Bdellovibrio bacteriovorus: one gene and its partner. The protein of the gene in region 2 interacts with the protein of the main gene of each other region in a pairwise test. Links are inferred from orthologs where the notes say so. Each region holds a gene or a part of one and is shown on either strand. Other genes may lie near its edges.

Region 1 (4,691 bases), 1.6 Mb from region 2 along the record:
GGGATTTGGATGGGAGCGGGCTGGCGGTTCATGGGATCTCCTTCAGAATTTTCTGCACCTCTTCCGTGGGCAGATCCTGAGTGGTCAGTGGACTTTCAAACAGGGCTCTTTCTTTACGGGAGATCGCCAGTGAATGCACGGAAATTAAAACAATCAGGTTGAACAGAAATCCGCCCCAGCTCAGAAACAGGAAAAAAGTTCCCATCAGCAGGATGTTCTTTTCATAGGACTTCAGATTTTGCTCTTCGGCGCCTTCAGTGAAGGTTTCAACTTCCGAGCGCGACTCGCGCCAGTAAAGACCGACTTTTTGCAGGTTTTTTTGAAGCTGTCGATACGCAGGGGATTTGACCTTTTTTCGGTGCATCCACAGGTGCAGTCCGGTGACGGAAGCCGAGGGGATCCAACCGATGACATAGGCGGCGGCAAGTTCGGGGGCCATAGAGGTCCTTTCAAGAACTTTGTAAGCTTATTCCTTTGGCTGATTCTTAGCAAGCCTGGGCCCGGGGGTTTGAGGCAGCAAAGGGTTGCGGGGCAAAATACAACAAGGGAGGTTTCTATGAATCCGAACATCAATGAGTTCCTGGACTTTCTGGATAAAGAAGACGACACGGATTATGGCGACTTCAAGCGCGAGGTGGACCTGCATTTAATGCAACTGGCAGAGTCCTTGCGTCCGCTAAGTAATGAACAAGTCCTGCAATTGCGCCGCATGCGCGAGCAATTACTCTGGTCCTATAAGGACGACATTGAAGAAATGCGCTCTCTGCTAAAGCAGGAGGTCAGTCACCTTGAGGATTTTGGACCTTCCTAGATTTTTCGCGCTGCGTGTTTCCAAGCGGAACACCCCCTTGTAGGCTTGAAGGACTGACGGAGGTCCTTCATGTCCACTTTGGCGCAACAGGAGTTTTGCATTACTCTCAGCGATTTGGCCTCGTTCATGGAGATTCCTCCAAATCAAATCAAAGCCAAGGCTGAAAAGACTCTGCAACGAAAGATCAAATCGCCGTGGCTGCTGCCGGAAGAAGCCCGTCAACTGTTGCTGGCAGAGGGGTACAAATATCCCCACAAAGTCATTTCCATTCAAATGCTGAAGGGTGGGGTGGCGAAGACCACATCCGTCCTGAATATGGGCCTGCGAGCCGCCATGTACGGGGCACGTGTTTTGTTTGTGGATCTGGATCAGCAGGCGAATCTGAGTTTCGCCTTGGGGGTGGAGGACGAATCCCTGCCGGTCTGGGTGGATATCGTTGAAAAAAAGAAGAGCATCGACGAGTGTGTGCGCTTTATCGAGCCGCATGTTGATTTGATTCCGTCCAGTCTGAACAATTCAGTCTTGGACCGGGTGTTGCTAAACTCCAATCGCAACTGGTCTTTGGCGGTGAAGGCTCCGCTGGAAAAAATCAAGCACCGCTATGACCTGATCCTGATCGATACTGCGCCGGCCTTGAGTGCCACGAACACGGCGGTGACCGTGGCTTCCGACGAGGTGATCTTGCCGGTGAATCCGGACAAGTTCGCCTTTATGGGCCTGCAAAAGAACTTGAGCGAACTGGAGGACATCCGCAGTGACTTCAGTCTGGAGTTCTCGCGTAAAGTTCTCTTTACCAAGTTCGATGGACGTGAGAAGTTCAGTCATGAGCTTTTACAAAAGTGCATAGAGTCTTTTGAAGACTCGCTGATGAAGGGTTATATTCGAACCTCAGCCGAGGTGAAGAACACCGTGCGCTCCGGTAAAAGCCTTTATGCCGGAAAGTCTCCGATCAAAGCCGACTATGATTTTGTAACCCGCGAAATGTTGGGATTTGTTTAAAAGGAAGTAAACATGCCAGAGATCAAACATTACGACGCAAAGAAGAAGCATCATCATCCAAAAAAACGCCGTCCTCACCACGAGGCTCAGGCTGAAATCGACGAAGCCGCCGAAATTCGCGGTGACGCCGAAGAAATCATCGACGAGGCTCATGCTACGATGAGCGAGGCCCAAGCAACGATGGAAGCCGCTGATGAAATCAACACCGAAGCGCAAAACGAAGGCGTAAAAGCGGATGAGTCCATGCGTGAAGCCAAAAAAATGGTTTCCGAAGGTGCCCCGGTTTATTCTGAAGACACCGTGGATTCTGACATTCATCATCCTGAAGAAAAGGTTCACTTGGAATTCTATGGCAGCGAAGTGATCCGTCAGAAAGCCCCGAAAGTGATGGAAATCGCCGACACCGTGGCTGATGAATGGAAGAAAGACGGGCAGTTTGAAGGTTTGCCAGTTGGAAACCCGATCGCCCAGATGGCAGCAGCAAAAGCTTTGCGCACGGCCAAGGATGTTGATAAGAAGCTTGAAGAAAAAGGCGTCTATGCCATGGCTAAAATGGGCATTGACCTTATCAAATCAAAAATCGAAAAAAGAAATCACTAAAGAATGTCCCGAGAAAAACGCATCCGTGAAATCCTGACCCAATCCCTGGCTCCTCAAGAGCTAGGGGTGGAAAACGAAAGCCACATGCATTCAGTGCCACCAAATAGCGAAACTCATTTCAAAGTTTTGGTGGTTTCTGACTCATTCGAAGGCAAGTCTCGTATCGACCGCCAACGCATGGTTAACGATCTATTGAAGTCGGAACTTCAATCAGGCCTGCATGCTCTCACGCAAAAGGCTCTAACGCCGACTGAATGGGCAACACAAAAAGACACTCTGAACTTTGTCTCCCCAGAATGCCTGGGCGGCAGCAAGCACGACAAAAAATAAGCACGCAGGTTCATCTGCGGAGCTGCCGGCGCGAACCGCCGCAGGCGGCGGCAACTGAGCCCGGACGGCGTGCCCCAGAGCTGCAAGCAGCCCCAGCCCGTCATCAAGGCCATCCCCGCATCCATCGGGTGCCAGTTCTATTCGTCGAATTGATTGAGTTTGGATTTAAGCTCGCCCAGAAGGCGTTTGACTTCCTGCAACTGCTCTTCGTCAGGGGACACCTTGTTGGCGGCCTCTTCTGTCAGAGTTTCCCATGTGTTGAGGGCGTGCTTCAGGTCAGAATTCAGGTTGCCGAACAGCGACTTTTTGGACGACGGCTCACGCTTCTCCGGCTTTTCCGGGGAATTCGGCGTGTCAGTATTCGAATTTTGCTGCCGCTCTAGGTTGTCGCCACTCATTAAATACTAATTTCTATCCGTAAATTCTAAGCTATTGCTTAATTTTTGTGCCGGAAACCCGGCTTTCTATCAGAAGCGCATCCTGCGCTAGGGGCGATAGTGTGATAAATGGAACTCCATTTGACAAGCGTTTTCGGGCTGGTAAATTACTTCGTTTATAGACGAAGTCAGGGCCGAAACCGGTCTTTTTAGGAGTGTGACGTCATGTCTCAAGAGATTATCTACACAATGAAGGGCGTAAGTAAAGTATATCCTCCACAAAGATATGTGTTGAAGGATATTTATCTTTCTTACTTCTATGGCGCCAAGATTGGTGTTTTGGGTCTGAACGGCTCTGGTAAATCCACTTTGCTCAGAATTATGGCAGGCGTGGACAAGGACTTCCTGGGTGAAGCCTTCCCTTCCAAGACAATGAAAGTCGGCTATTTCGAGCAGGAACCTCAGTTGGATGAAACACTGACGGTGAAAGAAAACATCTTCGCCGGTATGGGCGAGTTGCCGAAAGTAATGAAAGAATACAACGCGATCAACGACAAGTTCTCTGACCCGGATCTGGATCCGGACGAGATGAACAAGCTGATCGAAAAGCAGGGTGCTCTTCAGGAAAAACTGGAAGCCCTGGGTGCCTGGGACGTCGATCAAAAGATCGAAATCGTGATGGACGCTCTTCGTTGTCCAGATGGTGATTTGCCGGTGACGAACCTTTCCGGAGGTGAAAAACGCCGTGTGGCTTTGGCCCGTTTGATCATGTCTGAACCGGATATTCTGCTTTTGGACGAGCCGACGAATCACCTGGATGCGGAATCCGTGGCGTGGCTTGAACAATATCTTTCCAAGTTCCCGGGAACTGTGATCGCGGTGACGCACGATCGTTATTTCCTGGATAACGTGGCTGGCTGGATCCTTGAGCTGGATCGCGGTGAAGGCATCCCTTGGAAAGGCAACTACACTTCCTGGTTGGAACAAAAAGACAAGCGTCAGGCGAACGAAGCCAAAGATCAGGCCCGCAAGGCCCGTACCTTGGAAAAGGAATTGGATTGGATCCGTCAGGGCGCGAAAGCCCGTCAGGCAAAATCCAAAGCTCGTATCTCGAACTACGAAAACCTGTTGAAGGAGGCTTCTCCGGAAAAAATCCAGGAGATGTCCATCTATATCCCGCCAGGACCTCGTCTGGGCGATATCGTGGTGGAAGCCCACAACATCACCAAAGCCTACAACCACAAAGTTCTTTTGGATGACGTGAGCTTCACGATTCCAAAAGGGGCGATCGTGGGTGTGATCGGTCCGAACGGTGTGGGTAAATCCACGTTGTTCCGCATGATCACCGGCAAAGAGCAGCCTGATTCCGGCACATTCAAAGTCGGTGAAACAGTGAAGATCGCTTACGTTGACCAGACTCGTGAGACTCTGGATCCGAACAAGTCCATTTACGAGGAACTGTCCGGTGGTGCTGATGTGATCCAGTTGGGCACGCGTGAAATCAATGCGCGTCAGTACGTTTCCTGGTTCAACTTCTCGGGTTCTGACCAGCAGAAAAAAGTCGGTCAGTTGTC
Region 2 (4,906 bases):
CGTGCCGTTGGTCAGGGCAGTGATGGTCTTCGCCGTTGTCAGCGAGGTCCCGGCCGAGGTGGTGATGTTGCTTGCGCTGGTGCCGTACATCACGGTGTAGGACGAAGCTTCCGGGCTGGCGTCCCAGGTCAGCGTCACTTCGGTGTTTCCTGGGATCACAGTCTGCAACTCAAAGGCGCCGGGCGCGCCCATGTACGGATAACTTTTTTCAGAGGTGGAATCCACCGTGCCGATATCATTGCTGGCCGTGACGCGGAAATAGTAAGTCGTGCCCGGCACAAGTCCGCTTTCAATCACCACCGGGGATTTGGTGGCTTTGATGGAATTGGTGTAAGTACCAGCGGCAGTTCCGTATTTCAGTTCGTAAGAAGAAGCGCCTTTGGATGTGCTCCAGGAAACCAGCAACTGGTGATCAAAACGCTGAATGGTCGCAAGATTGAATGCGCCCGGAGCTTCGCTGGAAGGTTGATTTAACGGATCTTCCTCACCCAGAGGTTTGGTACACGAAACGCACAACAAAAATAGAAGAAGTATAAACTTACGCACAGCTCTTTCAGTCTATCAGTGCAGACGGGAAAGAGCCATGGCAGCAGGTCCTAGGGTGGGTCTAGATAACTTTGCCCGGATTGATGATGTTGTCCGGGTCGAAGACTTTCTTAATCCCGCGCATAAGCTGGATTTCAGCTTCAGAACGAGTGTAGTTCAGGAAGGACTTTTTGGTCAGACCCACACCGTGTTCGGCAGAGATGGATCCTTTGTACTTTTTAACCGCATCAAAGACCATCACGTCGACCTTGCGGCATTCCTTGACGAATTCTTCCTTGGTCATGCCCTCGGGGCGCAGGATATTGATGTGCAGATTCCCGTCGCCAATGTGGCCGAACCAGACCACTTCCCAGTTCGGATAAGCCTTGGACAGGACCTGGTCCAGGTCTTCCATGAACGGCGGCACCTTGGAAATCGCCACAGCGATATCGTTTTTGTACGGGGAATATTTCGCCAAAGATTCAGAGATGTCCTCGCGGTATCTCCAGAAGGTCTTGGCTTGAACTTCCGATTGGGAAATCACGCCATCCAGAACCCAGCCTTCTTCCAGGCATTTTTCAAACACACCCAAAGCGTGTTCCTGGTCCTGTTCGTTGCGGGTTTCAACTTCCGCCAGAACATAGAACGGGCACTCGGTCGCCAGCGGAGCCGACAAGCCTGTGCTGTCCAAAACCTTGCGCAAAGCTTTGTCCGAGAACATCTCAAAGGCCACCAGCGGAGTTTTGGTTTTGAATTCCGCAAAGATTTTCATCACGGCATCAAGCCCGGTCACACCCATCACCAGAACATTCATTGGTGGGGGATTGGCAGCAAGCTTGATGGTGGCTTCAGTGATAAAGCCCAAAGTTCCTTCAGATCCGATGAACAGGTGGCGCAGATCATAGCCCGTCGCATTTTTCACCAGGCCGTTATTCAGCTCCAGAACTTCGCCCGTGCCAGTCACTACAGTCAGGCCGACAACCCAGTCACGAGTCAGGCCGTAACGAACGACTTTGATGCCACCAGCATTGGTTGCGATGTTGCCACCCATTTGGGAGGAACCGCGGGCTGCAAAATCCACTGGATAGAAAAGCTGTTTTGAGTGCGCGAACTGCTGCAAAGCCTCCGTTACGACACCCGGTTCAATCACCACGGTTTGATCCACGGAATTGAACTCTTTGATTTTGTTCATTTGATCAAAAGACACGACCACTTCGCCGTTGGTGGCGACCGCAGCCCCGGAAAGACCCGTGCGGCCTCCGGAAGGGATCAGAGCGATTTTGTTTTGACGGGCCCATTGGACCAGCGCAACCACATCGGCGGTGGAGTGAGGGAAAACAATGGCGCTGGCTTTGATGTCGAAATAGGTTGTCCAGTCCCGGCCCCAGTATTTCAGACTCTCTTCGTCGGTTTTGATTTGGTCTTTCTTCAAGATGCTTTCAAGGTCGCGGAGAGCTGTGGTGGACATGTGCTACAATCCTATTCTTCGTTGATCGGGCGGTGATAATCTTTCAGAGTTCTGATTCTAAAGAAAGCATAGACGGGACACAAGCCCCAAGCGGCCGTGATCAGACCATAGACCCCAATGTACGCCCAGAAAGGACCGCCTGCCACAGCGTAAGCGGTCAAACCCACGCCGAACAGAAATCTTAGAATGCGGTCCCACAGGGCGACATTGCATCTCATACTACTTCAGAAGTTCCTGAAGTTCGCCGGACTGGTACATTTCCATCATGATGTCGCTGCCGCCAACCAACTGGTGGTTGATGTAAAGCTGTGGAATTGTCGGCCAGTTGCCGTACTCTTTGATGCCCTGACGGATTTCGTCGTCATCAAGTACGTTCACATCGTGGAACTGAACGCCCATATCCTGAAGGATTGCGCATGCACGAGCAGAGAATCCGCACATAGGGAACTGTTGAGTCCCTTTCATGAACAATACGATTTTGTTACCTTTAACAATCTGATCAATTCTTTCGTGAGTCGTTGCCATTTTTACGGTCCTTTTTATGATTTAATCTTAGTCTTGATTGAAAGGGCATGAACCTCTCCGGTCTTCAATTCTGGACCAAAGCAAGCCATGACGTTCTGGTGCTGCTGAATGCGGGTCATGCCGGCAAATACAGTGCTTTCCACGAACACTTCCCAGTGATCCTGAGTTCCGGTCAGATCGAAAACTTCGATCGTGGATTGAGGATAATGCTTCTCTAAACGCTCTTTCATTTGTTCTGCTGTCATAGAACGGGAAACTAGCAGAGGGCGCCCTCCCTGTCCAGCCTTCGCCAAGGCTTCGGTGGGCAGCCAGCGGTCCCATCCGGCAAAGCCTTAGCGACGGCGGATTGATTGATGCAGGCCGTCGATGTACTATAGGCCCATGTTTGGACCGTCCTTCCGCCTGATTAAGATATTCTCTCTGGTATTGCTGACTGTGCTCTTCTATTTCTTCGCAAGAGCCGAGTTCCTTATTTGGAATTGGAGTTTATTCAAAAATAAACCCGCTCAGGACATTTTGTGGTCCTTCATAGTGGGCCTGCGCTTTGATGTGGCGGCCATTCTGACTTTGACGGCACCGTTGCTGTTGCTGGCCTTCGTGCCCTGGCCACGGGCCTGGAACGGTCTTTGGGCCACGGTCACCTGGGTGGCTTTCAGTGTTTTGCAGGTGCCATTCCTGATTCTGAACCTGGGCGACACCGAATTCATCAACTTCGTGGGCCGTCGTTTCACTTTTGACAGTCTGTTTGTGGTGAACGAAATCCCCGGTAAAGTCTGGAACTTCGTCAGCAGCTACTGGCTGCTGTTTTTGGTGAACACACTCATTGTGTTGCTGTTCGTGCTTTTGGTGCGCAAGGTGACACTTGCTGGCTTTGAAAAACTGCAGTGGACCGTGCACAGCCGAAAAGACAAAGCCAAACTGTGGCTGGCTCACGGGTTTCTTTGTTTTGTGGCGCTGGCGATTTCAGTGATCGGAATTCGCGGTGGTCTTCAGGCCAAACCCGTCAGCTTCGTGAACGCCAATGTATTCACCGCCCCTTTGTTGAACAATCTGGTGCTGAATTCCACCTTCACCTTTATTAAAAGCTACGGAGCCAAGGGTCTTAGCAAAGACAAGTACTTCAACGACCAGCATGAAATGCTGTCATTGCTGAATGGATCTTTGCGTGGCTCCCTGATGGAGGGCCGCCGTCCGAAAGCCCCGCAAAATGTGGTGATCATCATTCTGGAAAGCTTCGGGGAGGAATACATCGGCCCGGTGAACGGGAAGTCCTACACGCCGTTTTTGGATTCTTTAAAGGCCCAATCCCTCAGCTTTGAAAACGCCTATGCCAATGGCCGCCGCTCCATCGAAGGGGTGGGGGCGATCATGGGCGGGATTCCGGCGCTGATGAATGAGCCGTTTATTTCCTCGCACTTTACTTCGAACTATTTCCTGGGTTTGGGGACTCTACTGACGCCGGCGAAGTATTCGACGAGCTTCTTTCATGGCGGTCACAACGGAACGATGTACTTTGATTCCTTCATGCAAAGTGCCGGGGTTGAAAAATATTTTGGTGCGCGCGAATACGGTAACGGCGCCGATGACGATGGTGTGTGGGGTATCTGGGATGAGCCCTTCCTGCAGTGGATGCTGACAGAAGTAGACCAGTTGCCTCAGCCGTTTATGACTTCGGTGTTCACGTTGAGCTCGCATCAGCCCTACAAGATTCCGGCTCAGTATCAGGACCGTTTCAAAGAAGGTCCGATCGAGATTCTGAAAACGGTGGAATACACGGACTTTGCCCTGGAAAAGTTCTTTGCCGAGGCCGCGAAAAAGCCGTGGTTCAAAAATACATTGTTCATTGTGACAGCGGACCACGCTTCCATGCACTACCGTCCCGAATATGAAAATGAACAGGGAAGCTATCGCATCCCGCTGTTCCTTTATCATCCGGGGTACAAGTTCCCGGAAGTGGACACGAAGATGGTGGTGCAGCAGATCGATGTTCTGCCGACGGTTTTGGATTTCCTGGGAATTTCTGACAAGGATCAGAACTATCTGGGCAGTTCCATCTTCATTCCTGGCGACAAGACCGCGGTGAATTTCATTGATGGTCGTTATCTGTTGTTTGCAAAAGACTATTTCCTGCGCTGGACACCGGGACACGGCGAACCACAAATGTTCGCCATGTCCGACCGTGCGACCGAGCACGAAATCCCGGCCGATCAGCCGGGCACTTCGCCGCGCCGGCAGGCGCTGGAAAAAAAGCTGAAGGCCACCATCCAGTACTTCAATGAAGGCATGTGGGACAATAAACTTTATTACCCTTCAAAATAGCGAAACATAAGAAAGGACCCCGTTGAGAGGTCCTTTTGTTTTAATGGGAAACGTTGGACAAAATTTCGT

The links. The genes of interacting proteins can lie anywhere in the genome.
Region 1: the proteins of grxD (region 2) and B9G79_RS12175 interact in binary tests that used the Escherichia coli proteins (3 or more experiments, as listed by UniProt). The link is inferred for Bdellovibrio bacteriovorus from one-to-one orthologs.

What each region holds. Positions count from the first base shown.
Region 1 is NZ_CP020946.1:2,534,735-2,539,425, reverse strand. Bases 1,353-4,076 are described here. They hold B9G79_RS12175 (BolA family protein), read left to right. Parts: upstream 1,353-2,413; coding sequence 2,414-2,740; downstream 2,741-4,076. Other genes in these bases: ettA (energy-dependent translational throttle protein EttA), read left to right, coding at 3,343-4,076; B9G79_RS12170 (hypothetical protein), read right to left, coding at 2,878-3,138; B9G79_RS12180 (hypothetical protein), read left to right, coding at 1,823-2,410; B9G79_RS12185 (ParA family protein), read left to right, coding at 1,353-1,810. Outside these bases: B9G79_RS12200 (RluA family pseudouridine synthase), read right to left, coding at 1-32; B9G79_RS12195 (hypothetical protein), read right to left, coding at 29-439; B9G79_RS12190 (hypothetical protein), read left to right, coding at 557-811; more of B9G79_RS12185, read left to right, coding at 881-1,352; more of ettA, read left to right, coding at 4,077-4,691. UniProt on the Escherichia coli protein: Transcriptional regulator that plays an important role in general stress response. Has many effects on cell morphology, cell growth and cell division. Acts by regulating the transcription of many genes, including dacA (PBP-5), dacC (PBP-6), ampC and mreB.
Region 2 is NZ_CP020946.1:978,573-983,478, forward strand. The notes cover bases 866-3,804. They hold grxD (Grx4 family monothiol glutaredoxin), read right to left. Parts: upstream 2,519-3,804; coding sequence 2,213-2,518; downstream 866-2,212. Other genes in these bases: B9G79_RS04805 (FAD-binding oxidoreductase), read right to left, coding at 866-1,993; B9G79_RS04810 (YgaP family membrane protein), read right to left, coding at 2,005-2,211; B9G79_RS04820 (BolA/IbaG family iron-sulfur metabolism protein), read right to left, coding at 2,533-2,748; B9G79_RS04825 (LTA synthase family protein), read left to right, coding at 2,900-3,804. Also shown: B9G79_RS04800 (fibronectin type III domain-containing protein), read right to left, coding at 1-546; more of B9G79_RS04805, read right to left, coding at 608-865; more of B9G79_RS04825, read left to right, coding at 3,805-4,837; B9G79_RS04830 (CBS domain-containing protein), read right to left, coding at 4,878-4,906. UniProt on the Escherichia coli protein: Monothiol glutaredoxin involved in the biogenesis of iron-sulfur clusters.